DNA from 2 places in the Massilia niabensis genome. Region 2 is predicted to be linked to the other one. Evidence: predicted binding sites of a transcription regulator. Region 2 holds the regulator's gene; the other holds the start of a gene.

Region 1 (14,945 bases), 840 kb from region 2:
CGGCGGCCAGGGAAGCCGACGGCGCCTCGGTCGACTCCATCGTTGCCGCCCTGTACGACGTGATTTCCGGCCCCGCCGGGGCGCCGCGTAACTGGAACCGGATGCGCGCCCTGTTCGCGCCCGACGCGAAACTGATGGTGATCGCGGCGCGCCCGGAAGGCGGCTTCGGCCTGCGCGCGATGACGGTCGAGGACTACATCGGCCGCAACATGAGCGCCTTCAACACCAGCGGCTTCTACGAGCGCGAAGTCGCGCGCACCACAGAGTCCTTCGGCCAGCTGGTGCACGTGTTCAGCACCTATGAACTGCTGCGTTCGCCCAACGATGCCAAGCCCTTCTTGCGCGGCATTAACAGCATCCAGCTCGCGCACGACGGCAAGCGCTGGTGGATCGCCAACCTCGTCTGGCGCGCGGAAGACAATGGGCTGGTGCTGCCAGAACGCTATCTGCAGGGCCGCCAGGGAGCGGCGCCCCGCTAGTTTGCCACCCAGTCCAATTGAATCTTATCGAAAGTGCAAACGGGACTAGAATTGGTTTTTTCGCCAGATTGATCCTCAGATAAGACGGCAATGACTACCAACGACTCCAGTTTCCAGGTCAGCACCGATCAGGAACGGCTCGACATTCCCATGATTTACCGCTTCCTCAGCGAGCAGTCGAGCTGGGCGGTGGGAATCTCGCAGCCGCTGGTCGAACGGGCCATCGAAAATTCACTCTGCTTCGGCGGCTACCTGGACGGGCGCCAGATCGCCTTTGCCCGGGTGATCACCGATTTCGCCACGTTTGCCAATATGGTCGACGTGTTCGTGCTGCCGGAATACCGCGGGCACGGCTACGGCAAGCAACTCGTGGCCGCCGTGCTGCGCCATCCCAGCCTGCAGCGCCTGCGCCGCTTCACGCTCGCGACTAACGACGCGCAAGGGTTGTATGAACGCTTCGGTTTCACCGCGCCGCGCAATCCGGAAACGCTGATGGAGCGTTACTTTCCGAACATTTATCTCTCCTGACTCAGCTCAACATGCCGCCCGACCTCCCGAATCACGCTGTGGATTGGCTGTGATCGTGAAGGAGGTCGTATGTGGCCGATCGCTGGTGCTGTCGCACTTGTTGTTTCCTTGCTGACCATTTTTTCCGCGCAGGCCGCCGAGCTGCCGGCCTCGAAGGGGTCGCTCGTCATCATCGGCGGTGCGCTGCGTCCCGACAATGCCGCCGTGTGGGAGCGCATCGTGCAGCTCGCGGGCGGGCAGGGCGCCCGTATCGCGGTATTCGCCTCGGCCTCGGCCAATCCTGAAAAAGCCGGCAGCGCCCTCGTCGAGCGGCTCGGAAAATATGGCGCGCAGGGATTTTTTGTGCCGGTCGCAGTGCGCCTGACCGGCACCGACTACCAGGCCGCCGCCGACAATCCCGAACTTGCCGCCGCCGTACGCAACGCTGGCGGCGCCTACTTCGCCGGCGGCGACCAGGCCCGCATCACGCGCGCGCTGCGCCGCCCGGACGGCAGCAACACCCTGGTGCTCGATGCCCTGTGGGACCTGTACCGGCGCGGCGGCGTGATTGCCGGCAGCAGTGCGGGCGCTGCCATCATGAGCAGCACCATGTTCGGCAACCCGAAGCCGATCCTGGCCACGCTGAAACTCGGCCTCACCGACGGCCAGGAAATCACGCCCGGCCTCGGCTTCATCGGCAACGACGTCTTCGTCGACCAGCACCTGCTGGTGCGCGGGCGCTTTGCGCGCATGCTGCCGGCCATGCTGCAAAAGGGCTACAAGCTGGGGCTGGGCATCGATGAGAACACGGCGATGATCGTCGGTCCGAATCGCGACGTGGAGGTGGTCGGCTACAAGGGCGCGCTGGTGGTCGACCTGTCCAGCGCCCGGGCCCAGCAGGGCGCCTTCAACGTCAGCAACGTCAAGCTGAGCTACCTCGACAACGGCGACCGCTTCAACATCGCCAGCCACACGTTTACCCCCGCGCCGGACAAGGCCGACGGCCGCCTCGACCCGGCCCGTCCCTACTACCGCGAGCCGCTGTTCTCGGCCGACATTCTCGGCAACAGCACCGTGGTCGACCTGATGGGCAAGCTGATCGACAGCGACCAGGTCGACGCCATCGGCCTCACCCTCGACAGCCCGCACGGCGTGCAGCCCGACCTCGGCTTCGAATTCCGCTTCTCGCGCACGGGCGAGAGCGTGGGCTACATGTCGGCCGCGACCGAGGCGTATTCGGTCTACAACGTGCGGCTCGATATCCGGCCGATCGTGGTGAGGAGGCCGCTGTATCAGTACAAGTAGCCATGGGCAGCGCGAACGGGCGGGCCGCTGGCGTGCTTATCGGCGTGCAAAGTAGGCATCGAAGGCAGCAGGTAATTCGTGCAAGGACACGGCCATGGTATCGGAGCCCGATGGCGCCTGGAACTGGATTGCGCCGACACGCGTCTCTACGTCGAACTCGCCAAGGGTCTGGTCGAGGAAGAGATACCCGATCGTGGCATAGGGAGTGTGCTCGCTCGCCTTGTAACCCGGTATCGACACAGTCAGCCCGACTTTTTCACCCTGCGCGTGCAGCACGACATGGACGTCGGCCGCATTGACACCCTTCTCCCCGACGCGAATGTCGAACGGTGCACGCCTCGGCCGGAACTTTACGATGGTCCAGTTCGGCAAAGCCGGCGCCGCAGCGTGCAGCGCTTCCACCTTGGGGAACGCCTCACGTATTCCACCCGCGCTAATGACGAACTCGCGCTTGCCGTCCTGTTTAGGACCAAACTCGAAGGTCAAGTCCTTGTCTACTTTGTGCAATTGTGCGGCCAAGCTATCGAAGATCCGCTCTTGATCCCGTTCGAACTCGTACAGCATTTCCTGGTTCGCCTAGAACCACTGCCAGAAACGAATTTCCGGTGACGCGCCCGCACATGCGGGAAATACACTGATCAACGTTAGCACCACTGCACTCAATATTCGATTCATCGACATTCCGACCCGGCTTTTATGATTGTTTCGACACTACAATGAGCGGAACTCATGCACAAGGGAAATCATGCAAGTTCACGAAGGCAGCCCGTCCGCCACAGATGCCCGCGACGTTGCGCCCCGGATTTTCAGTACCGGCGGACTTGCGCTCGCGGGCCTGTTTGGCGGGCCGCTGGCGATAGCGTATTTGACCTGTTGTGACCTGAAAACCCTTGGTTTATCCGATCGGCTTCGTGCCTGCGCTGCCTGGTTTGGGCCGTTGATTGCGCTCTGGTTTTATTTGATTTTCAGCGTTCCGCCAGATGTGATTTCGCAGTTGCTTCCTCATCTTCTGCAGGTCATCCTCTGGTGGATGGTAGCCCGGCATCTTCTTGCGCGCACACATGCCCGGTATCGGAACGAAGGCGGCCTTTTCCGGTCGCGCTGGACCGCAGTGGGGATGGGCATCGCCACTTATTTTGCACTCAAGCTCGTATTCGCCGCAGGCGTCTTTGCGCAGCTTATGTGGCTGAATTGAGGCTATTGGCCAGGCGCATGCCGAGGTATTCGAGCGCCCTTGTCAGCATTACAATGTGCGATATTCACCGCGAAGGAATTCCATGTTTGCCCGTCTGATTCGACTGCTGGTCCCCGGGCTGGCGCTCTGCGCCGGCATTGCCGGGGCCGCCCAACCCGCCACCGTCCGCGTCGACTATACCCACAGCGGCAACGCTTTATCCGACACCTATGCCCTGGAACAGGTACTGATCGAGCCGCTGCCCTGGGCCGGCGACACGACGCGCAGCCTGGACAACACCAACCGCGGCCAGAACCGGGTCGAGGTGGTGGATGCGAAGACGGGCGACCTGCTGTATTCGCGCGGCTTCTCGACCATCTTCGGCGAGTGGCGCACGACGGAAGAAGCGGGCAAGATGAGCCGATCCTTCCAGGAGTCGGTCCGCTTTCCCAAGCCCGACCGTCCGGTGCGGGTGCGCATCCTGAAACGCGACGAGCGTAACGACTTCTCGGTGGCCTGGAGCGTGGAAGTCGATACCGATGCGCCCGAGGTGGTGAAAAAGCTGCCGCCGGCGCCCGCGAAGCCGATCCCGGTGCACGTCAGCGGACCGTCGCCGCAGAAGGTCGACCTCCTGATCATGGGCGACGGCTACACGCAGGCGGACATGGCGAAATTCGAGGCGGATGCGCGCCGCCTGTCGAAGCACCTCTTTACGGTATCGCCGTTCAGGGAGCGCGCGAACGATTTCAACGTCTGGGCGCTGGCCGTGCCGACCCAGGAGTCGGGCGTCTCGCGTCCCTCGACCGGGGTGCACAAGGCGTCCCCGCTGGGCACGCGCTACGACATCTTCGGCAGCGAGCGCTACGTGCTCACGCTCGACAATCGCGCGCTGCGCGACATCGCCCAGCACGCGCCCTACGAATTCATCGAAATTCTGGTCAGCAACGAGACCTATGGCGGCGGCGGCATCTTCGGCCAGTTCAGCACGGCGGCGGCCGGCAACGAATGGGCCGATTACCTGTTCGTGCACGAGTTCGGCCACCATTTCGCCGGCCTGGCGGACGAGTACTACACCTCGCCCGTGGCCTACGCGTCCACCAGCACGCGCATGGAGCCATGGGAGCCGAACGTGACCGCCCTGCGCGATCCGGCCAGGCTGAAATGGAAGCAGCACGTCAAGGCGGGCACGCCGTTGCCGACGCCCTGGCCAAAGGCGAAGTACGAGGAAGATTCGCGCGCCTATCAAAAACGTCGCGCCGCGCTGCGGGCAGCGAACCGTCCCGAGAGCGAGATGAATGCGCTGTTCCGCGAAGACCTGGCCCGTACCAAGGCCTTGTTCGCGAAGCAGCCGCACCGCCACGCGATCGGCGCCTTCGAGGGCGCGAACTACGAAGCGAGCGGCTACTACCGCCCGGCCATGCAGTGCCTGATGTTCGACCGCAGCGACGCGTTCTGCCCGGTGTGCCAGGACGGCATTACGGACATCATTGACCTGTACGCGGGGAAGGCGAGGCCTTGATCCTCCTGATCTGACGCAAAAAGCAACTGTGTGGTGGCGAACAGACCCGGCTTTCGACAGCGCCTATTCTGGGGTTAACTTAGCAAAAAGTTAAAAGCGCGGGCAAGAGACCCGCGACCCACCATAGCATCGAAAGGACACAACATGAACAAACTGCTTGCCACCCTGATCGCCGGTTTCCTGGCCACCAGCGCTTACGCACAGACCGCCGTCACCACGACCACGACCACCACGACGCCGAACGCCGCCGTCGCGAACACCACGACCACGAACACGAACCCCACCGCCCGCACCACCAAAGCCATCGTGAAGGCCGAAGCCCGTGCCGAGACCGATGTCGCCAAGGCCGAAGCGAAGGAAATGAAGGCTGTTGCCAAGGCCGACGAGAAAGCCACCAAGGCCGTCGCCGACGCCCAGGAAAAGAAAGCCAAGGCGCACGCCAAGGCTGTGAAGGTGCATGCGGAAGCGGCCGAGAATATCACCCGTGCCGATCCGGAAGACCGCGCCACGGTGATCGCCCGTGCCGAGGAAAAGGTATCGGAAGCGAACCTGAAGGCCGAGAAAGCGATGATCAAGGCCGACGAAAAGTCCTTGAAAGTGCAGGTTGACGCCGCCGCCGACAAGGCGACCGCATCGGCCAAGGCCGAGCAGGCGCGCGCCGAGGCGATGGCCGACGTGCACAAGGCCGCAGCCAAGAACTGATTGGGTTGGATGTAAATGAAAAATGCCGGCATGAGCCGGCATTTTTTTTGGTGTTGCAGAGGCGTGACGGCAATTACTCGCCGGTGGAGCGCATCGCCAGGTCGGTCGCCTTGAGCTTGGCCGACAGCGGCTTGCCCTTGCGCGCGCGCTTGCCGAAGTGCGGTTCCAGGCCGGAGGCGAACAGCTCGACCACGCGCGGCTTGGAGCCGGCCCAAGTGCCGATCACGTTGACGCCTTTCTGGCTGATCGGCTGCGCTGCCAGCAGCGTTTCCTTCGGGTCGAGGTCGATTAGCGTCACGCCGCGCCCGCCGTTGGTCAGCACCTTCATCTCGTCGATGCCGAACACCAGCACCTTGCCACTGCTCGACAGGCAGGCCACCGCGCCGGCCTGGTCCTGCACCACGCGCGGCGCCAGCGGCACCGCACCGGCGTCCAGCGTGATGAAGGACTTGCCGCCCTTCAGGCGGCTGACCATGTCGCCCGCCTTCGAGATGAAGCCGAAGCCGTTCGAGGCGGCCAGCAGCAGGCGGGTGTCGGCATTGCCGGCGAAGTAGTGCAATATGCGCACGCCGCCCGACAGGTCGACCAGGGTCGTGATCGGCACGCCGTCGCCGCGCGCGCCGGGCAGGGCAGCCACCGGCACCGAATAGGTCTTGCCGTTGTCGCCGATACCGACCAGTGCATCGACGGTGCGGCATTCGAAGGCGGCAAGCAGCGAGTCGCCCGGCTTGAAGGTGAACTGGGCCTGGTCGTGCCCGATGCCGGTGCGCGCGCGCACCCAGCCTTTTTCGGAAATAATCACCGTCACCGGTTCGTCGATGATCTTCTGCTCGGCCACGGCCTTTTGCGCTTCTTCGATGATGGTGCGGCGGTCGTCGCCGAACTGCTTGGCGTCCGCTTCGATCTCGCGGATGATCGTGCGCTTCATGGTCGACGGGTTGGCCAGGATGTCTTCCAGCTTGTCCTTCTCGCCGCGCAGCTGCGCCAGCTCCTGCTCGATCTTGATCGCTTCCAGGCGCGCCAGCTGGCGCAGGCGGATTTCCAGGATGTCCTCGGCCTGGCGGTCGGACAGGCGGAACTCGTCCATCAGCGCCGCCTTCGGCTCATCCGAATTACGAATGATCGCGATCACCTTGTCGATGTTCAGCAGGACGATCTCACGACCTTCCAGGATGTGGATGCGGTCGTTGACCTTGCCCAGCTTGAATTCGGTACGGCGCTTGACCGTCACGAAGCGGTAGTCGATCCACTCCTGGATGATGTCGTTCAGGCCCTTCTGGCGCGGACGGCCATCGCCGCCGATCATCACCAGGTTGATCGGGCTGGAGGTCTCCAACGAGGTATGCGCCAGCAGCAGCAGCATGAACTCGTTCTGGTCCTGGTTCTTCGATTTTGGCTCGAACACCAGGCGTACCGCCGCTTCGCGGCCGGACTCGTCGCGCATCGTGTCGAGCGAGTTCAGGATGGTTTGCTTGAGCGCGATCTGTTCCGGCGTCAGCGTCTTCTTGCCCAGCTTGACCTTCGGGTTGGTGATCTCTTCGATTTCCTGCTGCACGCGCGCGGCGGAGGTGCCCGGTGGCAGTTCGGTGACCACCGCCTGCCACTGGCCGCGGGCCAGTTCCTCGATCTTCCAGCGCGCACGTACCTTCAGCGAACCGCGGCCGCTGGCGTACATGTCGGCGATCTGCGAGGCCGGGGTGATGATCTGGCCGCCGCCCGGGAAGTCCGGGCCTGGCATCAGCGTCATCAGCTCGGCGTTCGAGATCTTCGGATTGCGGATCATGGCGACCGCGGCCTCGGCCACTTCGCGCAGGTTGTGCGACGGGATCTCGGTCGCCATACCCACGGCAATGCCGGAAGCGCCATTGAGCAGCACCATCGGCAGGCGCGCCGGCAGCGTGCGCGGCTCGTTGGTCGAGCCGTCGTAGTTCGGCTGGAAGTCGACCGTGCCCATGTCGATTTCGTCGAGCAGCAGGCGCGAAATCGGGGTCAGGCGCGCTTCCGTGTAACGCATCGCCGCGGCGCCGTCGCCGTCGCGCGAGCCGAAGTTGCCCTGGCCGTCGATCAGCGGGTAGCGCAGGGAAAAGTCCTGCGCCATGCGCACCAGCGCGTCGTACACCGACTGGTCGCCGTGCGGGTGCAGTTTACCGAGCACGTCGCCGACCACGGCCGCCGATTTGCGCGGCTTGGCGGTCGGGCCGAGGCCCAGCTCGTTCATCGCGTACAGGATGCGGCGCTGCACCGGCTTCTGGCCGTCGGCCACATCCGGCAGGGCGCGGCCCTTGACCACCGAGACGGCGTAGTCGAGATAGGCGCGCTCGGCGAAGGTCGACAGGGTCAGCGTTTCAAGGTCGTCGGCCGGCTCGGCAGCTTGTTCGAAGAGGTTTGCTTGGGTAGTCATAATTCAGTGTGTTCGATCAAATATCCGCTTCCGTCTCGTTCCCGTGTTCCTCGATCCACGCGCGGCGGGCGGCGGCTTCGCCTTTGCCCATCAACATATTGAAGCGCGCGCTCGATTCGCCGTGATCGAAACCGCCCAGCGCCACCGGCAGCAGGCGGCGCGTGTCCGGGTTCATCGTGGTTTCCCAGAGCTGCTCGGCGTTCATCTCGCCCAGGCCCTTGAAGCGCGAGATGTTCCAGCTGCCTTCCTTGAGGCCATCTTTTTTCAGCTTGTCCTCGATCGCCAGCAGTTCGCCGTCGTCCAGCGCGTACAGCTTTTGCAGCGGCTTCTTGCCGCGCGGCGGCACGTCGACGCGGTACAGCGGCGGGCGCGCCACGCAGATGTGGCCGTGCCTGAACAGGGCCGGGAAGTGCTTGAAGAACAAGGTGAGCAGCAGCACCTGGATGTGCGAGCCGTCGACGTCCGCGTCCGACAGGATGCAGATTTTGCCGTAGCGCAGATTCGATAGGTCCGGCGAATCGCCGTGCGAGTGCGGGTCGACCCCGATCGCCACCGAAATGTCGTGGATCTCGTTGTTCGCGAACAGGCGGTCGCGGTCGGTTTCCCAGGTATTCAGGACCTTGCCGCGCAGCGGCAGGATCGCCTGGTATTCCTTGTCGCGGCCCATTTTTGCGGAACCGCCCGCGGAGTCGCCCTCGACCAGGAACAGTTCGTTACGGGTCAGGTCGGTCGATTCGCAGTCGGTCAGCTTGCCTGGCAACACGGCCACGCCCGAGGACTTCTTCTTCTCGACCTTTTGCAGCGAACGCATGCGCGACTGTGCCTGCTTGATGACGAGGTCGGCCAGCTTCTTGCCGTATTCGACGTGCTGGTTCAGCCACAGCTCGAGCGGCGGTTTCGTAAACGTCGACACCAGCTTGACCGCGTCGCGCGAATTCAGGCGTTCCTTGGTCTGGCCCTGGAACTGCGGGTCCAGCACCTTCGCCGAGAGCACGAACGACACCCGCGCGAACACGTCTTCCGGCAGCAGTTTCACGCCCTTCGGCAGCAGGCCGTGCAGCTCCACGAAGCCTTTCACGGCGCCGAACAGGCCGTCGCGCAGGCCGGACTCGTGCGAGCCGCCGCTTGGCGTCGGGATCAGGTTCACGTAGGACTCGCGCACGACGCCGCCTTCCTCGTTCCAGGCCACGACCCAGGCCGCGCCTTCGCCTTCGGCAAAGCTTTCGTCGCCAGGGGCCGCATAGGCCGCGCCCTCGAACAGCGGGATCACGGTCTGGCCGCTCGAGCTCTGGTTCATGGCTTCCATCAGGTAGCCGCGCAGGCCTTCGTCGTAGCGCCAGGTCTGGACGTCGCCGGTCTTCTCGATGGTGAGGGTGACCGTCACGCCCGGCAGCAGCACGGCTTTCGAACGCAGCAGGCGCTGGAGGTCGCCCATCGGGATGTTCGGCGAATCGAAATATTTACCGTCCGGCCAGGCGGTGACGCGGGTGCCGTTCTTCTTGCCGCCGCGCTCGAAGGGCGCGGAGGTGAGGGGCTCGATCACGTCGCCGTCGGCGAAGGTCAGGCGGTGGACGCCGTTGCCTTCGTCGTCGCGGCGAAAGACCGTGATCTCCAGGCGCTTCGAGAGCGCGTTGGTGACGGACACGCCGACGCCGTGCAGGCCGCCCGAGAAGGCATAGGCCCCGCCCGAGCCCTTGTCGAACTTGCCGCCGGCGTGCAGGCGCGTGAACACGATCTCGACCGTGGAGACGCCTTCTTCCGGGTGGATGCCGACCGGGATGCCGCGGCCATCGTCCTCGACGGTCACGGAGCCGTCGGCATTGAGCGACACGCCGATGTTCTTGCAGTAACCGCCGAGCGCCTCGTCGGAGGCGTTGTCGATCACTTCCTGGATGATGTGCAGCGGGTTTTCAGTCCGGGTGTACATGCCCGGACGCTGCTTCACGGGTTCGAGTCCCTTCAGGACACGGATGGATGATTCGCTGTAGTCGGGTGCGGGTTTCTTGGTTGCCATGCTGATCAGGTTTTATCGAATGCCTGCGCATTCTATCTTGTCGTGAGGAAAATGCAGGAATGGCGTGTTGGATTGTGCTTGTCAACACGCACAAACGTGACTAGATTGGTACGCACGGTTGCTACCACGCTTGCTAACGCGGTTGCCACACCAGGCAGCCCTGGAAAACCGTCGAGCGAGGGCGCGGGCTTAGGCAGTACTGTACATGCATACAGTTATTATCGCAAGGTTCGGCGTCGCGCCATGACGCGACGTGCAACAGGTCAAGGCTATTGTGTGGCACGAACCGGGTGAATTCTTATGCATGCACAGAAAATTCCAACCGCCGTCCGCTTGCTGGGCTTCTCGCCCGGCGAGGGCGAGCGCATGGCCGCGCTGCTGGCAGACGCGCCGCGTTCCGGGCCACTGTATTCCCCCCTGCACGATGACAGTCTACAGGAGCCCGACATTGTCCTGGCCGACGGCACCAGTCCCGCCGCCCTGGCGCAGCTGGATGGCATGCGCTGTGCGCCGCCGGCGCTGCTGGTAGGCGGCAGCGACGGCGACGGCCATGTCCACGTCGAGCCGCCGGTCGAGCCCTCCGTCCTGCACGAGGCCATGGCCCGGCTGCTGGCCGAACGGCGGCGCGCGCTGGCGCTCCTCTCCGCGCGCGGCGAGCCGCTGCTGGCCGAACGCCGGCGCCAGCCCCGCCTCGGGCCGGCCATCGACGGCTGCGCGCTGCGGCGCCAGCCGCCACGCCCCGGCAAGGTGCTCATCGTCGACAAGGGCGGCGCCCTGCGCGACCACCTGGCGCGCCTCGCCTTTGAACGCCCGCTGGCGATTGCCTGGACCGACAGCGCGCCGACCGCCGTGCGCCTGTGCGACGAGATGCCGGTATCGCTAGCCATGATCAATACCGCGGCGCCGAATATCGACCCCTATGCCCTGAGTTTCGCCATCAAGTCGCAGGAAGGGGCGGGGCGTACCGCCGTCGTGCTCCTGGTCGGAAAGGGCTTCCCGTACGACAGCGAGCGCGCGCGCGATGCCCGCGTGCGGGGGCTGCTCGACAAGCCGGTGGGGGATCGCAGTCTGGTGGCAATGCTGCAGCGCCTGGCTTGAACATTCGGAATTTGTTACAACTTCGAATCGTGCGCGAAAATGGCAGGGCTATATTTAAGGCCATGGCAGACGATCCCCAACCGCAGCGCGGCGAAGCGCTTGGCCCGCCGCTGGAGCCGCGCGCCGATGCGCCGCAGCGCGTGCCCGACCGCCGCTCGGACGGACCGGCACGCTACAGCCGTCCCGGCGACACCCGGCTCTCGCTGGTCGGCCGCGTCCTGTCCTCGCGCTGGCGAGCCCTGCGCGACCGCTTCAGCCGGGACTTCATGCGCCGTACCCTGCGCATCGGCGTCTCGGCCCGTATCTTCCATCCCGAACCCGGCTCCACTGGCCTGCGCAGCAAGAACCTGCAGTATCTGGAAGAGTCGATCGCGCAGTGGGTGATGTCGCGCGACGTGCTGGTCTTCATGATCCCCACGGTGAACACGAACGGCCTGCTCCACCCGAGCAACATCACGCTGCGCCACTATGCGCGCCACCTCGACGGGCTGGTGCTGCAGGGCGGGGCCGACGTGTCGCCGCAAACCTATTCCGAATCGCCCACCCGTCCCGAATGGAGCGGCGACCGCGCGCGCGACCTGTACGAGCTCGAGCTCCTGCACGAATTCGTCGAGGCCGGAAAGCCGGTGCTGGGGGTGTGCCGCGGCTGCCAGCTGATCAATGTCGCCTTTGGCGGCACGCTGTACCAGGACGTGGCGACCAACAGGCCCGAGGCGCTGGCGCACGTGCACACCGACTACGACGCGCACCGCCACGCAATCGAGTTCCCCCCGGGTTCCTCCCTGGGCCACATGTTCCCGCATGTGGCGCGGCCGATCGTCAATTCGATCCACCACCAGGCGGTCAAGGAACTGGGACGAGGGGTGCGCATTGAGGCAGTCTCGTATCCGGACGGAATTGTGGAAGCGATCCGCTACGAGCCGGCCGATTTCGTGATGGGGCTGCAGTGGCATCCGGAATTCCACAGGGCGGGCGGGACGGACCTGCTCGATTGCACGCCGGTGCTGGACGAATTCTTGCGGGCGGCACGCGAAACACGATTGTAGTTTCTCCTTGCATCCCATCCGCCCCTTCAGCATAATGAATGAGAATCATTCTCATTTATATGAAGGGGATCGCCATGAAAGACCAGTTCGCAAATGAACCACTGCCGCCCGCGCCGGGCATGCCTCAGCGGGATGCCGTCATGCTCGCGTCCGTGCTGCACCTGATGTCGCACTACACGGCGCGCGACGGCAACGACCGTCCCTGCGTGCGCCTGGCGTCCGTCATCGAGCGCCACCTGTGCGCACTGGCGCGCCTGCCCGATCTCGATCCGGTGCTGCGTGCTACCTGCGAGCAGTTGTGCGAGAAATGGGCGGGACTGGTGGACGATGGCATGCCACCGCCTGCCAAACCCAGTTTCATCGAGCGGATGATGGGGAACAGGCTGGGAACGCGCCTGGCCTAGGAAATGGGTTCGCAGCCGCGGTCCCAACAAGACGCTATGAACGCTGTTCAATGCCGTCTGGGTCCGGTCCCACATCCGGTTCCCTGGAGAAGACCTCGCCCAACCACTGCGCAAACGCCTGCAGCCGCGGACTGGCCATGCGCCCACGCGCATACAGGAGCGACACCGGCATGGCGGTCGGCGTGACGCCGGGCAGCACCTCGACCAGTTCGCCGCTGGCCAGGTAAGGGCGCGCCTGGTAGCGCGCCAGTTGCGCCAGGCCCAGGCCCTGCAGCGCGCAGCCCAGGTTGGCGTCCGCGTCGTTCACCGCCAGGCCGCCGCCGACCGCCACTTTGACCACCCCCTCGGCGGTCTCCAGTTCCCAATCGAAGGCACGCCCTGTGCGACCCGAGAAATGCATGATCCCTTCGTGGGACGCCAGGTCGCCGACATGGGCCGGCATACCGCGCCGCGCCACGTATCCCGGTGCAGCCGCCAGCAGGAAACGCATCGTCCCCAGTCGGCGGGCGATGAAACTCGAATCCGGCAGTGTCCCTACCCGCACTGTGCAATCAATGCCTTCCTGGGTCAAATCGACCAGGCGGTCGGTCAGGCTGATGATCAGGTCGAGGTCCGGATAGCGCTCCCGGAAGCTGTGAATGTGCGGCAGCACGATCTTCCGCCCCAGTGAACCGGGCAGGCCAACCCGCAGGCGTCCCTGCAGTTGCGCCGCCGATTGTCCGAGGAAAGGGGCTTCGGCAGCCTCCACGGCTTCCAGGATCGTGGCGCATTCGTTGTAGTAGCGTTCGCCTTCGGGTGTCAGCGACAGCGTGCGCGTGGTGCGCTGGAGGAGCTGGGCGCCGAGGTAGGTTTCCAGTTTTTTGATGGTGGCGCTGAGCGCGGCGCGCGGCAGGTCCAGTGTCTCGGCCGCGCGCGAGAAACTGTTGGCGTCGACAATGCGCACGAAGACGTGCATGGCCCGGAGCTTGTCCATGGATTGTTCACATTAAATGAAATATGTAAGTGCATTATGCCCTCATTATCTTTAGTCGATGCTTCCTTACAATGGAATCAACCTATCCCAAGGAGCGCATCATGCAATCCCCCCATGAACCCACCCTGTCGCGCGGACTGGTCCTGTTGCTGGCCACGGCGGCCGGCATCATCGTTGCCAACCTGTATTACGCTCAGCCCCTGGTCGGCCCGATCGGGGCAGCCATCGGCCTGGCGCCCGCCGCCGCCGGCCTGGTCGTGACACTCACCCAGGTCGGCTATACCCTGGGCCTGCTGTTCATCGTGCCGCTTGGCGACTTGTTCGAGAACCGCCGGCTGATCGTCTGCGGCCTGCTGGCGACCGGCGCCGCCCTGCTGTTGGCGGCGACCGCATCGACCAGCGCGCAGTTCCTGTTCGCCGCGCTGGCGATCGGCCTGGGCGCGGTGGTGGCCCAGGTGCTGGTGCCCTTCGCGGCCCACCTGGCGCCCGAAGCCACGCGCGGGGCCACGGTCGGCAAGGTCGTCAGTGGCCTGCTGCTCGGCATCATGGTGGCACGGCCGGCCGCCAGCCTGATGGCCGAAGCCGGAGGCTGGCAGGCCGTGTTCGGCATCGCCGCCGTCCTGGTCTTCGTGCTGGCAGCCGTGCTGCGCCTGCGCCTGCCGCAGCGGCATCCGGAGGCGAAGCTGCGCTATCTCGCCCTGATCACTTCGCTGTGGACCGTGTTGCGCGGTACCCCGCTGCTGCGCCGGCGCGCGTTCTATCACGCAGGCCTGTTCGGCGCGTTCAGCCTGTTCTGGACGGTGGTTCCGCTGGCGCTGGCCAGCCCGGCCTTCGGTCTGACGCAGGGCGGGATCGCGGTGTTTGCCCTGCTCGGCATGGCGGGCGCGGTTGCCTCGCCCATCGCGGGCCGCCTTGCCGACGCCGGCCATACGCTCAAGGCCACGGCCGCAGCGCTGGCATTGGGAGCGCTCAGCTTCGCCCTGCCACTGCTGGCGCCGCAGTCGCACTGGCTCGCGCTGGGCCTGTTGGCCCTTGCCGCCATCGTGCTGGACGCAGCCGTCGCCGCCAACCTGGTGCTGGGCCAGCGCGCACTGTTCACGCTCGGGGCCGAGGTGCGCAGCCGCCTGAACGGCCTGTATTTCGCGCTGTTCTTCGCCGGGGGCGCCTTTGGTTCGGCGGTCGGCGGCTGGCTGTATGCGAGCCAGGGCTGGCATGCCGCCTTGCTGGCTGGCATGGCGCTGCCTGTGACCGGCCTGCTGGCCTGGATCGGTGAGTATGCCGGGCAGGCGGCCACCCCGGATGCCGCGTAAGCGTGCCTACCTG
Region 2 (14,945 bases):
GAATCGCACTCGGGCTCCAGTACATCGGCACTGACTGGAGCGGATACCAGAAACAGCCTTCGCGCGACACCGTCCAGGACGCGCTTGAAATCGCGCTCGAAAAATTCGCCTGCACCCCGCTTGCCACCACCTGCGCCGGCCGCACCGACGCCGGCGTGCATGCGGTCGAGCAGGTGGTCCATTTCGACACCGAATTGAACCGCCCCGCGCAAAGCTGGGTACGCGGCACGAATGCCTTCCTGCCCGATTCGATCACCGTGCGCTGGGCGCTGGAAGTCGCGCCGAACCTCGACGGCCAGGACTTCCACGCGCGCTTCTCGGCCCGGGCGCGCACCTATCATTACGTCCTGTACAACAATCCGAATCCATCGGCGCTGCTGGCCGGGCGCGCCGGCTGGGTGTTTCGCCCGCTCGATGTCGAGCGCATGCGCGCCGCCGCGCGCCACCTGATCGGCACCCACGACTTTTCTTCGTTCCGCGCCGCCAGCTGCCAGGCGAATACCCCGATCAAGGACATGCAGGAGCTGAGCATCGAGCGGCGCGGCGACATCATCGTCTTCACCGTGCGCGCCAGCGCCTTCCTGCACCACATGGTGCGCAACCTGGTCGGGGCGCTGGTCTATGTCGGCCTCGGGCGCCAGGAGCCGGAATGGATGGCCGAGGTGCTGCTGGCGCGCGACCGCGACGCCGCCGCGCCCACCTTCATGCCCGATGGCCTGTACCTCGCCAAAATCGATTACGATCCACGGTGGGGACTGCCGCAGGAGGCGGCCCCGCCGCTGCCCTGGCTGTAAGGCAGGTCCTGGGAATCCTTATGAATCGTACCCGTATTAAAATCTGCGGCATCACCCGCGAGGAAGACCTGCGCGCAGCCGTCGCGCTCGGAGCCGACGCGCTCGGCTTCGTGTTCTACCCGAAAAGCCCGCGCTACCTCGCGCCGGAACAATTTGCCGCGCTCGGCGCCCTGGTGCCGCCGTATGTCAGTTCGGTGGCCCTGTTCGTCAACGCCAGCCTGGAAGAGGTGAGGGCGGTGACGGACGCGGCCCCGGTCGCGCTGCTGCAGTTCCACGGCGACGAAACAATGGAAGAGTGCGCACGGATCGCCGCCGCGGTGAAGCGCCCGTTCGTGCGCGCCTACCGCGTCAAGCCGGACACGACGCCTTTTGAACTGCTAGAATGCGAACTCGCATACCGCGCCGCCAGTCCCTGGTTTTCAAGCCTCCTGCTCGACACCCATGTGGACGCCTACGGCGGCGCCGGAAAGGTCTTCGATTGGTCAGTTATTCCAAAAGAGCTCGCGCCTCGGGTCGTTTTGAGTGGTGGCTTGAGCGTGCAAAACGCCATTGAGGCGGTAGCACGCGTACGCCCCTGGGCCGTCGACATCAGCAGTGGTGTCGAAGCGGCCAAGGGGATCAAGGACGCCCGCAAGATCGCCGGTTTCATTGCGGCGGTCAGGGTTGCCGATACCACCGCCGATGCCACCATTGAAAGCCAAACCCATGAAACCGATTCAGGAAGCAGCCCTGGAAGTCACCCAGGAAGCACAAGCTGAGCGCGGCCCTGCCGCCTTGTTCCAGACCCTTGAATACCAGTTCCCCGACGCCCGGGGCCACTTCGGCCCCTACGGCGGCAGTTTCGTTGCCGAGACACTGACCCATGCGCTGGCCGAGCTGAACGAAGCCTACGCCCGTTATTCCGTCGACCCCGAGTTCCTCGAAGAATTCCGCTACGAGCTGGCCCATTTCGTCGGCCGCCCGTCGCCGGTCTACCACGCCAAGCGCTGGTCGGAACTGGCCGGCGGCGCCCAGGTTTTCCTCAAGCGCGAAGACCTGAACCACACCGGCGCCCACAAGATCAATAACGTCATCGGCCAGGCGCTGCTGGCGCGGCGCATGGGCAAGAAGCGCATCATCGCCGAAACCGGCGCCGGCCAGCACGGCGTGGCCACTGCCACCATCTGCGCGCGCTTCGGCCTCGAGTGCGTGGTCTACATGGGCAGCGAGGACGTCAAGCGCCAGGCCCAGAACGTCTACCGCATGAAGCTGCTGGGCGCGACCGTGGTCCCGGTCGAATCCGGCTCGAAGACCCTGAAGGACGCGCTCAACGAAGCGATGCGCGACTGGGTCACCAACATCGAAAACACCTTCTACATCATCGGCACCGTGGCCGGCCCGCATCCTTACCCGATGATGGTGCGCGACTTCCAGTCGGTGATCGGCGAGGAATGCCGGGTGCAGATGCCGCAGATGACCGGGCGCCAGCCCGACTACGTGGTGGCCTGCATCGGCGGCGGCTCGAACGCGATGGGCATCTTTTATCCGTATATCGACGAGCCGGGCGTCAAGCTCGTGGGCGTCGAGGCGGCCGGCGAGGGACTCGATTCGGGCAAGCACTCGGCCTCGCTGACGGCGGGTTTCCCGGGCGTGTTGCACGGCAACCGGACCTATCTGCTGCAGGATGCGAACGGCCAGATCATCGAGACCCATTCGGTGTCGGCGGGCCTGGACTATCCCGGCGTCGGCCCGGAGCACGCCTGGCTGAAGGATTCGGCGCGCGCCGAATACGTGTCGATCACCGACGACGAGGCGCTGCAGGCCTTCCACGACTGCTGCCGCATCGAGGGCATCATCCCGGCGCTCGAATCCTCGCACGCGATTGCCTACGGCGTGAAACTGGCGGCCACGTTGCCCAAGGACCAGCTCATCCTGGTCAACCTGTCGGGCCGCGGCGACAAGGACATGCATACGGTGGCGCAGCGCATGGGGCTGGATTTCAGCTGATCCTTTTGTAGGCACATGCAGGTTGAACGCGTGGACGTAATTCCGGCCATTGGCCGAAATTACCCCGTCCACGCGTTCAACGGATTCATGCAAACCGCGACCTCACATTTGACATTCAAATAACGAACACATCATGTCCCGAATCGAATCCACCTTCGCCGCCCTGCGCCAGCAAGGCAAGACCGGCCTCGTCACCTTCATCACCGCCGGTGATCCCGGCCCCGACCTCACCGTCCCGCTGATGCACGCGCTGGTCGCGGGCGGCGCCGATGTCCTGGAACTGGGCGTCCCGTTTTCCGACCCGATGGCCGAGGGCCCGGTCATCCAGCGCGCCTGTGAACGCGCCCTGAAATTCGGCATCGGCCTGCCCGACGTTTTCAACTATGTGCGCGAGTTCCGCAAGACGAACGCCGATACGCCGGTCGTCCTGATGGGCTACGCGAATCCGATCGAGCGCATCGGCCCCGACAACTTCATTCGCTGCGCCAAAGACGCCGGCGCCGACGGCGCCATCGTCGTCGACTATCCGCCGGAAGAGTGCGAAGCCTTTGCCGACGCCATGCGCGACAACGGCCTCGACCTGATCTTCCTGCTGGCGCCGACCTCCACGGTCGAGCGCATCCGGCAGGTCGCGCGCTATGGCAGCGGCTTCAGCTATTACGTCTCGCTGAAAGGCGTGACCGGCGCCGGCACCATCGATACGGCCGATGTGGCGCGCCGTGTGGCCGCCATCCGCGAGCACGTCAGCCTGCCGATCGGCGTGGGCTTCGGCATTCGCGACGCCGAGACGGCCAGGGCGGTCGCCTCGGTGGCTGATGCGGTCGTGATCGGCAGCCGCATCATCCAGGAGATCGAGAACGCGGGCCCGCAGGCGGCGGTGCCGGCCGTGCAGTCCTTCGTGGCCGGTATCCGGGCCGCGCTCGACAGCCGGGAGCAAGAGGTGCGATAAAGCGCCTGCGCCTTCACAGGGAAGCCGGCAGCGGATTTATGCGCTGCCGGCTTTCTTACTTCTTGCTTGTCGCCTTGCTATCGGTGCGGTACATTAAGCGCAATTAATCTTGCATGGAAGACACATCGTGAAAAAGCAAATCGTCAGCGTATCGGTCCTGCATAACGCCAAACTCATGGCGGCCCTTTACTTCGTCATCTCCATTCCCCTGGTCATTCTGATGACTATTCCCACGCTCATGCAGGAGGGGGCAGGCGCTTCGTTGCTGCTCGTGATCCTGCTGCCCGTGCTCTACTTGGCGTTTGGATTCGTGCTCACGCTGTTTGGCGCTTGGGTGTATAACGGGATTGCAGCGCGCGTCGGCGGATTCGAGTTCACAACGAGCGAGGTCGATGGCGTTGTCCATAAGGATTGATTGCCAGACACACAAGCGGTGACAAGCCGGGCGCCAGCGGCTACACTACGCCCCATTCAAGAATTGCCGCAAAGGAGAGAACATGAGTTGGTTGGAAAAACTGCTGCCCCCCCGAATCCAGCGCTCCGATGTCGCCAACCGCAAGACCATGCCCGAAGGGCTGTGGGTCAAGTGCCCATCATGCGAAGTGGTACTGTACCGCGCCGACCTCGAATCGAACCTGCATGTCTGCCCGAAGTGCGACCACCACATGCGCATCCGCGCACGCAGCCGCCTCGACGGCCTGCTCGACGAAGGCGGCCGCTATGAAATCGGCCAGGAAGCACTGCCGGTCGATACCCTGAAATTCAAGGACAGCAAGAAGTATCCTGACCGGCTCAAGGCGGCAATGGAGGCCACCGGCGAAACCGACGCGCTCATCGTCCAGGGCGGCTCGATCATGAGCCTGCCGGTCGTCGTCGCCTGCTTCGAGTTCGAATTCATGGGCGGCTCGATGGGTTCCGTCGTCGGCGAACGCTTCGCCCGTGGCGCCCAGGTCGCACTGGAACAGAAAGTGCCGTTCATCTGCATCACCGCTACCGGCGGCGCCCGCATGCAGGAAGGCCTGCTGTCGCTGTTGCAGATGGCCAAGACCACGGCCATGTTGACCAAGCTGTCGGAAAAGAAACTACCCTTCATCAGCGTGCTGACCGACCCGACCATGGGTGGCGTGTCGGCCTCGTTCGCCTTCATGGGCGACGTCGTGATTGCGGAACCGAAGGCGCTGATCGGCTTTGCCGGTCCGCGCGTGATCGAGAACACCGTGCGCGAAAAGCTGCCGGAAGGCTTCCAGCGCGCCGAATTCCTGGTGCAAAAGGGCGCCGTTGACATGATCGTCGACCGCCGCAAGATGCGCGAAGAAATCGCCCGTCTCTTGGCGCTGCTGCAGAACCAGCCAGCCGAAGTCATCGCCTGATTGTCGTCTGAATAGGCTCCGGCCGGCCGTCCGCACTGCGGGTCGCCGGCCTTTCTTTTTTCAAGCTTCACACTGACCATGCCCAATCTCCCCACCACCTTGCCCGACTGGCTGGCGCTGATCGAGTCGCGCCATGCCGAAACCCATATCGACATGGGCCTGGACCGCGTACGCGCCGTCAAGGAGCGCATGCAGCTGCAATTTGAATGCCCGGTCATCATGGTCGCCGGCACCAACGGCAAGGGCTCGACCTGCGCGATGCTCGAGTCGATCCTGCTGCACGCCGGCTACCGCGTCGGCCTCTACATCAAGCCGCATTTCCTCGACTTCAACGAGCGTGCCCGTATCAATGGCGAGATGGCGAGCGACGCCATGCTGGTCGAGGCCTTCGATTATGTGGAAGCGCAGCGCGGCGACGTGTCGCTCACCTATTTCGAGTTCACGACGCTGGCGATCATGCACCTGATCTCGAAGGCCGGCGTCGACGTGGCGATCCTCGAGGTGGGCCTGGGCGGGCGCCTGGACGCGGTGAACGTGGTCGATGCCGACGTGGCCATCGTCACCAGCATCGATATCGACCATAGCGACTACCTGGGCGACACGCGCGAAGCGATCGGTTTTGAGAAGGCCGGCATCTTCCGGCCGGGCAAAGCGGCGATCTGCAGCGATCCGCTGGCGCCGCAGTCGCTCATCCAGCACGCGGCCGACATCGGCGCCGACCTGTGGCTGATCGGGCGCGACTTCAACTTCCAGGGCGACCAGCAGCAGTGGAGCTATGGCGGGCGCACCCAGCGCCGCAATTCGCTGGCCTATCCGGCGCTGCGCGGCGCGAACCAGCTATTGAATGCTTCGGCCGCGCTGGCCGCGCTGGAAGCCTTGCGCATGCAGTTGCCGGCCGGCGCCCAGGAAGTACGCACCGGCCTGGCCCTGGTCGAACTGCCGGGCCGCTTCCAGGTGTTGCCGGGCCGCCCGACGACGGTGCTCGACGTCGCCCACAATCCCCATGCTTCCGCCACGCTGGCGCAGAACCTCGGCAACATGGGCTTTCACCGCTACACCTATGCCGTATTCGGCATCATGGAAGACAAGGACATCGACGGCGTGCTCGCCCCGATGGCCGGGCTGATCGACCACTGGTGCGTGGCCGACCTGGATTCCCCACGCTCGGCGGCCAGCGCGAACCTGGCCGAAAAAGTCGCCGCGCTGCGTCCCGCGGGGGCGAAAGAGGGCGATTTTTCGGTCACCGCTTTCCCTGACCCGGCCGCGGCGTTCGCAAATGCGGTGAGCCGTGCTGAGGAGAATGATAGAATTGTGGTCTTTGGTTCGTTCTACACCGTCGCCGGCGTGATGGCGGCCCGAAAAAACTCACTTCACTGACATAAGACGCATGGGCTTGTTCTCGATTTTTAGTAAAAACAAGCAAGACAGCACCGCCCAGGACAGTGGCCGTTTTTCCCGCGACGATGACGACTTCGGGCAGCAGGCCCGCGCCAAGCGCGCGTCGCATGCGAACGAAGCGGGGAGCAGCGGCGGTGGAGGGTCTCGCCGCAGCCGCAGCGGCGGCGACCCGATGCTGCCGGAGAAGAAGCGCGCGCGCCGCCGCCTGGTCGGCGCCATCGCGCTGGCCCTCGCTGCCGCCGTCGGCCTGCCGATGCTGCTCGACTCCGAGCCACGTCCTTTGGCCGGCGACATCGCCATCCAGATCCCTTCGAAAGAAAAAGCGCCCCCGCTGCCGATGCCGGCAAGCCCGGTGCCGGCCGACAGCGTCGACGAGGACGAAGAAGTCATCACCGCCCCGCCGCTGGGCGCGCCTGCGCCGCGTGCTTCCACCGTGACGCCGCCGGCAAAAGACCCTGGACCGGTGGCGATCATGACGGACGACGCGCCTTTGTACACGGAACCGCAAGTCAAGCGCACGTTGCCGGAAACGAAGCCGGCCGCGCGCAAGCCTGAACCGAAGCCAGAATCCAAGCCCGAGCGCAAGGTCGCCGAAAAACCGGTTGAAAAGCCGGTTGAAAAGCCGGTCGACAAGCCGGCGCCGAAGAAACCTGAAGCCAAGCCGGACACGACGCACCCGAAGGCGACGGAAGCCGCCCGCGCGCTGGCGCTGCTCGAGGGCAAGAACACTGCCAAGCCAGTCGAGAAGGCGGAGCCGCCGGAGAAGAAGCCGGAAGCTGCTCAGCGCTACGTGGTGCAGGTTGCCGCCCTGGCGACCCAGGAAAAGGTGGCGGAGCTCCAGTCGCGCCTGCGCGCTGCCGGCGTCAGCTCGTACACCCAGAAGTCGGGCGCCCTGATCCGTGTCCGCGTCGGCCCCTTCGCCAGCCGCGAAGAAGCCGAAAAGACGCGCGCCAAGTTCGGCGGCAACCTGGTGGCGGAGTGAGCCCGATGGTCGAGGCGGGTGGTTGGGTCAAGTAACTGAGGCGACGTGACGATTTTCGATTATCTGGTATTGTTCGTGCTGGTGTCCTCGGTCGTGATCAGCACCTTGCGCGGCCTGGTCAAGGAGATCCTGTCGCTGCTGGGCTGGATCGTGGCCTTCGTCGTGGCCAATATGTATGGCGCGCAGCTCGGGCCAATGCTGCCGGAGATGATCCCCGGCGAGACAGTCCGCCTGATCGTGGCGTTCATCGCCCTGTTCCTTGGCGTGCGTATCCTGATGGGCCTGCTCTCGCTGGCGATCGGCGCACTGGTCGAGGCATCCGGCCTGTCGCTGGCTGACCGCGGCCTCGGTGGCGTGTTCGGCCTGGCGCGCGGAGTTGTCATCGTGCTCGCCGCCGTCATATTGTGTTCCATGACCTCCATCCCCCAACAAGCATTCTGGAAAGACGCGCTATTGTCCCCGCTGGCCGAGACCGGAGCGCGCACTGTCAAGCCCTTTCTTCCTGCTGCCTTCGCGCAGCATGTAAAGTTTTGAAGTCTCATTTTTTACATTTTGTAACTGCATTCAGTTCTTAGGAGCGCACCATGTGTGGCATCGTCGGCGTCGTCTCGCAAACTCCCGTCAACCAGCTGTTGTATGACGCGTTGCTGCTCTTGCAGCACCGCGGCCAGGACGCTGCGGGCATTGCAACCAATCACAGCAGCATGTTCTCGATGTACAAGGCCAATGGCCTTGTGCGCGACGTGTTCCGCACCCGTAACATGCGTTCCCTCCAGGGCAATACCGGCATCGGCCACTGCCGCTATCCGACCGCCGGCTCGTCGAGCGAGGAAGAGGCGCAGCCCTTCTACGTCAATGCCCCGTTCGGCATCACCCTGGCGCACAACGGCAACCTGACCAACCAGGCCGAATTGAAAGAGGCGCTGTTCCGTAACGACCGCCGCCACATCAATACCAATTCCGACTCGGAAGTGCTGCTTAACGTACTGGCCCACGAGATCCAGGAAGCGGCGAACGGTTATTCGCTCGACGCCGAGGCCGTGTTCAAGGCGGTCGGTATTGTGCACCGCCGCGTGCGCGGCGCCTATGCCGTCGTCGCCCAGATCGCCGGCCACGGCATGCTGGCCTTCCGTGATCCGTACGGCATCCGTCCGCTGTGCCTGGGCATGAACGAGGGCGAGAACGGCGTCGAATACATGGTCGCCAGCGAGTCGGTCGCCCTGGAAGGCATCGGTTTCCGCTTCGTGCGCGATATCGCGCCGGGCGAGGCGGTCTTCATCGGCGAGGATGGCAGTTTCCACGAGCGCCAGTGCGCCGAGAACCCGTCGCTCAACCCCTGCGCCTTCGAGTACGTGTATCTCGCGCGCCCCGACTCGGTGATCGACGGCGCCTCGGTGTACGCGACGCGCCTAAAAATGGGCGAGTACCTGGCCGACAAGATTCGCAAGGAAATCCCGGTCGAGGAAATCGACGTCGTCATGCCGATTCCCGATTCCTCGCGCCCGGCGGCGATCCAGCTCGCGCTGAAACTCGGCGTCGAGTACCGCGAAGGCTTCATCAAGAACCGCTACATCGGCCGCACCTTCATCATGCCGGGGCAGGGGATGCGGAAAAAATCCGTGCGCCAGAAGCTCAACGCCATCGGCTCCGAGTTCAAGGGCAAGAACGTGCTGCTGGTGGACGATTCGATCGTGCGCGGCACGACCAGCCGCGAAATCGTGCAGATGGCCCGTGAAGCGGGCGCGCGCAAGGTGTTCTTCGCCTCGGCCGCGCCACCGGTGCTGTTCCCGAACGTGTACGGCATCGACATGCCGACCCGCGAGGAACTGATCGCCTACGGCCGCACGGTGGAAGAGGTGTGCGCGGAAATTACGGCCGACCGCCTGGTGTACCAGGACATCGATGCGCTGAAGCGTTCGATCTCGGACGTGAATCCGGCGCTGACCAATTTCGAGGCCTCCTGCTTCGACGGTATCTATGTAACCGGCGACGTGACCCCGGCTTACCTCGACAACCTGGAGACGGCGCGTCACAATGGCGGCAAGGGTGTCTCGCAGGAGGACGTCGTACGCACCCAGTTGAACCTGAATCCGGCGGTCGCCGCCGAATAACGCATCCTTGCGCCTACCCATGAGCGAACAGAGAAACTACGGTTTCACCACCACCATCCTGCACAACGACCGCCGCAAGGCGATCGAGCAGGGCTCGCTGCACAAGCCGATCCACACTTCGGTGGCCTTCGGCTACGGCGACGCGCGCCAGCTCGCCTCCGTGTTCCAGGGCAAGGAACCGGGCTTCCGTTACGGCCGCCAGGGCAACCCGACGGTCGCGGCGCTGGAAGACAAGATCACGAAGATGGAAGACGGCGTTGCCAGCCTGTGCTTCGGCACCGGCATGGCCGCCATCGGCGCGCTGTTCCAGGCGCTGCTGCGCGAAGGCGATCATATCGTGTCGTCCTCCTTCCTGTTCGGAAACACCAACAGCCTGTGGCAGACGGCGGCGGGGCAGGGCGTCGCGGTCGACATGGTGGACGCCACCGACGTTACCGCGGTTGCGGCCGCGCTGCGCCCGGAAACGCGTCTCGTGTTCGTCGAGACGGTCGCCAACCCGCGCACCCAGGTCGCCGACCTGGCGCGCATCGGCCAGCTGTGCCGCGAGCGCGGCATCCTGTACGTGGTCGACAACACCATGACCACGCCCTGGCTGTTCCGCCCGAAGGCGGTGGGCGCCGGCCTGGTCGTGAACTCGCTCACCAAATCGATCGGCGGGCACGGCATTGCGCTCGGTGGCGCCCTGACCGATACCGGCCTGTTCGACTGGAGCGCCTTCCCGAACATCGCCGACAACTTCCGCAAGCAGCCGTCCCAGGCCCAGGGCATGGCGCAACTGCGGGCGAAAGCGCTGCGCGACTTCGGCGCGGCGCTCGGCCCGGAAGCGGCGCACCACATCGCCGTCGGCGCCGAGACACTGGCGCTGCGCATGGAGCGCACCTGTGCGAACGCGCTGGCGCTGGCGACCATGCTCGAAGCCGATGAGCGCGTCGCGGCCGTCCATTACCCGGGACTGGCATCCCATCCGCAGCACGGCATCACCCGCGAATTGTTCAAGGCAGGCGGCTCGCTGCTGAGTTTTGAGCTCAACGATGGGATAGACTGCTTCGATTACCTGAACCGCCTGAAGCTGGCGATTCCGGCCAGTAACCTCGGCGACACCCGCACCCTCGTCATTCCGGTGGCGCACACGATCTTCTTCGAGATGGGTGCCGAGCGCCGCGCCAGCATGGGCATCGCCGAGTCGCTGATCCGGGTATCGGTCGGCATCGAGGATACGGACGATTTGCTGGAAGACTTCCGGGCGGCCCTGTCTTCCTGAGCAGGCGTTTTGAATAACGGGGACCCATGAAAAAGAACACGAAGGTGCTGTACGGCGTGCTGCTTGGCCTGCTGCTGGCAGGTAGCGTCCACGCAGGCGAACTCGAAGACGCGAAGGCGCTGTTCGAGCAGAAGAAGTATCCGGAAGCGCTCAAGCTGTACACGAAGCTGGCTAATGCCGGCAACCCCGAGGCCCAGCAACACCTGGGCCAGATGTACTGGTACGGCGAGGCCGGCGCGGTCGACGAGGCGAAGGCGCAGCTGTGGTTCCAGAAGGCTGCAGGCAAGGGCAACAAGGTAGCGGCCGCATCGCTCGACATCATGAAGCAGCGCGGCGAGCGCCGCGCGGAAATCGACCACTGGGTCAGCCGCTACGACGGGGCCGACCTGAAGTCGGGCAAATTCCATTGCCCGGCCCCGCGGATTCCCGCGATCTCGAAGCAGACCGCAGAGATCGAACGCGTGTCGAACGCCATCGCCAAATGGCAGGACTGCTATAACGGCTTCGTGAACAACCTGAACGCCGTGTCGCCCCTGAGCGAGCGCATTCCTGCCGACATCGCCAAGCTCATGAACGCATCCGAGCTGGAGCGCGCCAAGAAGCACCTGGCGCAGGTGCAGGAAAACATCTCGCAAGAGGCGAAGGTGGGCGCGAAGCTGGTGCTGGCCGACGTCGGCGTCTGGCGCAGCGCGACCGAGGCGTATGTCGGCGAGCACAATGCAATCATCCAGAAGATGCCAAAGGACGATTCGGTGCGTACCAAGTAAGGTTGTCCTCTCCTTGACGCGACACATGCAAAAAAAGCCGCATCGGCGGCCTTTTTCATTCCTGCCTAGTGGCACCTGAGTCGCAACTCAGTGCCAGCTGCGCATCAGTCCTACCGCCAGTCCCTCGAGCGCGAACTCGTCGCCCGGTTCCACGCGAATGACCTTGAAGTCCGGATTTTCCGGCAGCAGCTCGATCAGTTCGCCCGTCTTGCGGTAGCGCTTGACGGTCACGTCTTCGCCGATGCGGGCGACGACAATTTGCCCGTTCTTGGCGCTGTCGATCTTCTTCACGGCGAGGAAGTCGCCGTCCATGATGCCGGCGTCGCGCATCGACCAGCCGCGTACTTTCAGCAGGAAGTCGGGACGGGCGCCGAACATGGCCGGGTCGACGTTGTAGGTGGCCTCGACGTGTTCCTGCGCCAGGATCGGCGAGCCGGCGGCGACGCGGCCGACCAGCGGCAGCGACATGAGGAGGGCTGCCGGAACGTGGGGCACCGGCGCGGGTGCATGTACCGACGTACCAATCAAGCGGATGCCGCGCGAGGTGCCGGAGACGATTTCAATGGCGCCTTTGCGGGCGAGAGCCTGCAGGTGTTCCTCGGCGGCGTTGGCCGACTTGAAGCCCAATTCCTTGGCGATCTCGGCGCGCGTGGGCGGGAAGCCGGTGTTGTCGATCGCTTCCTTGATCAGGTCAAGGATCTGTTGTTGCCTTGCAGTGAGCTTGAGCATGGATCTGCCACGGGTTAATGATTCAGACTGTATTTTTGTACAGTATTTCGGCGAATGCAAGGGAAATCGCCAAAATTTAACGATTTCCCGTCAGGAGCCTGTGGCGCCGGGGCGACGCCCCGGCCAAGGCCATGGGTCATTGTGTTGCCGCCCCAATCGCGCTATAATTGCCGGCTTTCCCTTCCCACACTCGTCTTGACGCCGAGGTGGGCATTTGTTTAAACGTCCTTAAGGAGTGTTGCATGCGTCATTATGAAATCGTTTTTATCGTCCACCCGGACCAAAGCGAGCAAGTCCCGGCGATGATCGAGCGTTACAAGGCCAGCGTCAGCGCACGCGGCGGTAACATCCATCGCGTCGAAGACTGGGGCCGTCGCCAGATGGCTTACTCGATCCAGAAGCTGCCGAAGGCACACTACATCTGCATGAACATCGAGTGCGACAACGAGACCCTGGTCGAGCTGGAAACCGCATTCAAGTTCAATGATGCCGTGCTGCGTCACCTGACCGTGAAAATGAAGAAGGCTGAAACCGCTCCGTCGCCAATGATGAAGTCGGTCCAGCGCGAAGACGCAGCCAAGAGCCACCGCTCGGAAGCCCCGGCTGCTGCTGCAGCCCCGGCCCCAGCTGCTGCTTGATTTTCTTTCGCCAGGAATCCTGAACAGCTTGAAGTGAACCAGTTAGAAGTCGTCGCTACCATCGCTGAACGCGACGTACTGCGCTACACCCCCGCCGGCGTGCCGGTCGTTTCGGCAATCCTGATGCACAGTTCGCAGCAGGTCGAGGCAGGTGTCTCGAGACTGGTCGAGTTCGAAATCACCGCGTTCGCCGCGGGAGAAATTTCGGGCCGCTTCGCCAGCGCCGAGTTGGGCGCCGCGCACCAGTTCACGGGATTTTTGGCCAGGAAGAATCGCAACAGCAAAGCCCTGGTGTTTCACATCATTGATTTCAGTGCCGCCGCTTAAGAATTAGCGGCCCACCTTTTAGATACAGGAGCCTCAAATGGCATTCGGTAAAAAGTTCGACAAAAACAAAGCAAAGCTCAAAGAGAAGCGCAAACAGCAAAACCCGCTGTTCAAGCGTAAGAAGTTCTGCCGCTTCACCGCTGCAAACGTGGAACAGGTCGACTACAAAGACGTCGACACCCTGAAGGACTTCGTCCAGGAAAACGGCAAGATCATGCCGGCACGCCTGACCGGCACCAAGGCGCACTACCAGCGCCAGGTTGACACCGCGATCAAGCGCGCACGCTACCTCGCGCTGCTGCCGTACACCGACCTGCACAACGCTTAATTCAAGCGCCGTACAGTCAGAATTTTCTGGAGAAAAATATGCAAGTTATCCTTTTGGAAAAAGTTGTTAACGTCGGCAACCTGGGCGACGTGGTGAAGGTCAAGGACGGTTACGCACGTAACTTCCTGATTCCGCAAAAGATGGCCCGCCGCGCGACCTCGTCGGCTGTCGCCGAGTTCGAAGTCAAGCGCGCCGAGCTGGAAAAAGCAGCAGCTGAAAAGCTGTCGGCTTCGCAAGCCCAGGGCGAAAAGCTGAACGGCATGACCATCACCATCGGCCAGAAAGCCGGCGTTGACGGCCGCCTGTTCGGTTCGGTCACCAACTTCGACATCGCCGAAGCGCTGACCAAGCAAGGTTTCGCAGTTGAAAAGGCGCAAGTTCGCCTGCCGACCGGTCCGCTGAAGACCACCGGCGAGCACCCTGTTGCCGTCGCACTGCACACCGACGTCGTGGTCGAAATCACCATCGCGGTTGTTGGCGAAGCAGCTTAAGCAGGTCAGATAACACGCTCGTCAAGGGCTGTTGTTTAAAGGGAAAAGCCGGGTTCGCCCGGCTTTTTTTACGCCCGGAAACTTCCCAATTATTTCAGTCGCATGACAGGAGAGGTTATAATGCCGGTCATGAATACCCCCGCAGATCCGCAGATCGAGTCGCTACGCATTCCCCCGCATTCCATCGAAGCAGAGCAGTCCGTCATCGGCGGCCTCCTGCGCGATAATGCGGCGTGGGACCGCATTGCCGACTTCATGCACGCGGACGATTTCTACCGCTACGACCACCGCATCATCTTCGAACAGATGGTGCGCCTGATTAACAGCGGCAAGCCGGCCGACGTGATTACCGTCTATGAGGCCATGGTGTCGCTTGGCAAGGCCGAGGACGTAGGCGGCCTGCAATACCTGAACGCGATGGCGCAGAACACGCCGTCCGCCGCCAACATCCGCCGTTACGCCGAAATCGTGCGTGACCGCGGCATCCTGCGCAAACTCATTACCGTTGCCGACGAAATCTCGGGCAATGCGTTCAATCCGCAGGGCAAGGAAGTCAAGCAGATGCTTGACGAAGCCGAATCCAAGATCTTCGCCATCGCCGAATCGGGCGCCCGTGGCGCCCAGGGCTGGAATCCGATCCAGCCGCTGCTCACGCAAGTGGTCGAGCGCATCGACGAACTGTATTCGCGCGAAAACCAGGGCGAGATCACGGGTGTGCCGACCGGCTTCATCGACCTCGACCGCATGACCTCGGGCCTGCAGCCGGGCGACCTGGTGATCGTCGCCGGCCGTCCGTCGATGGGCAAGACCGCCT

Evidence for each region. Region 2 encodes LexA, which represses DNA repair genes until DNA is damaged. Its sites were predicted from a motif close to ACTGTATNNNNATACAGT; they were not measured.
Region 1: the regulator LexA is predicted to act here: its motif matches at 10,300-10,317, upstream of ACFPN5_RS15265 (DNA topoisomerase IV subunit B).

What each region holds. Positions count from the first base shown of each region.
Region 1 is NZ_JBHSMU010000015.1:161,225-176,169, forward strand. It holds gene ACFPN5_RS15225 (hypothetical protein) at 1-479, shown strand, start outside; gene ACFPN5_RS15230 (GNAT family N-acetyltransferase) at 570-1,007, shown strand; gene ACFPN5_RS15235 (cyanophycinase) at 1,077-2,291, shown strand; gene ACFPN5_RS15240 (hypothetical protein) at 2,328-2,855, opposite strand; gene ACFPN5_RS15245 (hypothetical protein) at 3,037-3,486, shown strand; gene ACFPN5_RS15250 (IgA Peptidase M64) at 3,569-4,984, shown strand; gene ACFPN5_RS15255 (hypothetical protein) at 5,129-5,686, shown strand; gene parC (DNA topoisomerase IV subunit A) at 5,760-8,087, opposite strand; gene ACFPN5_RS15265 (DNA topoisomerase IV subunit B) at 8,104-10,101, opposite strand; gene ACFPN5_RS15270 (response regulator) at 10,402-11,199, shown strand; gene ACFPN5_RS15275 (gamma-glutamyl-gamma-aminobutyrate hydrolase family protein) at 11,262-12,245, shown strand; gene ACFPN5_RS15280 (hypothetical protein) at 12,365-12,649, shown strand; gene ACFPN5_RS15285 (LysR family transcriptional regulator) at 12,684-13,622, opposite strand; gene ACFPN5_RS15290 (MFS transporter) at 13,724-14,932, shown strand; gene ACFPN5_RS15295 (YbdK family carboxylate-amine ligase) at 14,939-14,945, opposite strand, start outside.
Region 2 is NZ_JBHSMU010000015.1:1,005,812-1,020,756, forward strand. It holds gene truA (tRNA pseudouridine(38-40) synthase TruA) at 1-794, shown strand, start outside; gene ACFPN5_RS18910 (phosphoribosylanthranilate isomerase) at 815-1,552, shown strand; gene trpB (tryptophan synthase subunit beta) at 1,500-2,780, shown strand; gene trpA (tryptophan synthase subunit alpha) at 2,914-3,729, shown strand; gene ACFPN5_RS18925 (hypothetical protein) at 3,857-4,144, shown strand; gene accD (acetyl-CoA carboxylase, carboxyltransferase subunit beta) at 4,227-5,099, shown strand; gene folC (bifunctional tetrahydrofolate synthase/dihydrofolate synthase) at 5,178-6,476, shown strand; gene ACFPN5_RS18940 (SPOR domain-containing protein) at 6,487-7,479, shown strand; gene ACFPN5_RS18945 (CvpA family protein) at 7,525-8,013, shown strand; gene purF (amidophosphoribosyltransferase) at 8,064-9,590, shown strand; gene ACFPN5_RS18955 (cystathionine gamma-synthase family protein) at 9,610-10,851, shown strand; gene ACFPN5_RS18960 (tetratricopeptide repeat protein) at 10,878-11,618, shown strand; gene lexA (transcriptional repressor LexA) at 11,706-12,347, opposite strand; gene rpsF (30S ribosomal protein S6) at 12,590-12,985, shown strand; gene priB (primosomal replication protein N) at 13,019-13,312, shown strand; gene rpsR (30S ribosomal protein S18) at 13,350-13,640, shown strand; gene rplI (50S ribosomal protein L9) at 13,679-14,131, shown strand; gene ACFPN5_RS18990 (replicative DNA helicase) at 14,261-14,945, shown strand, end outside.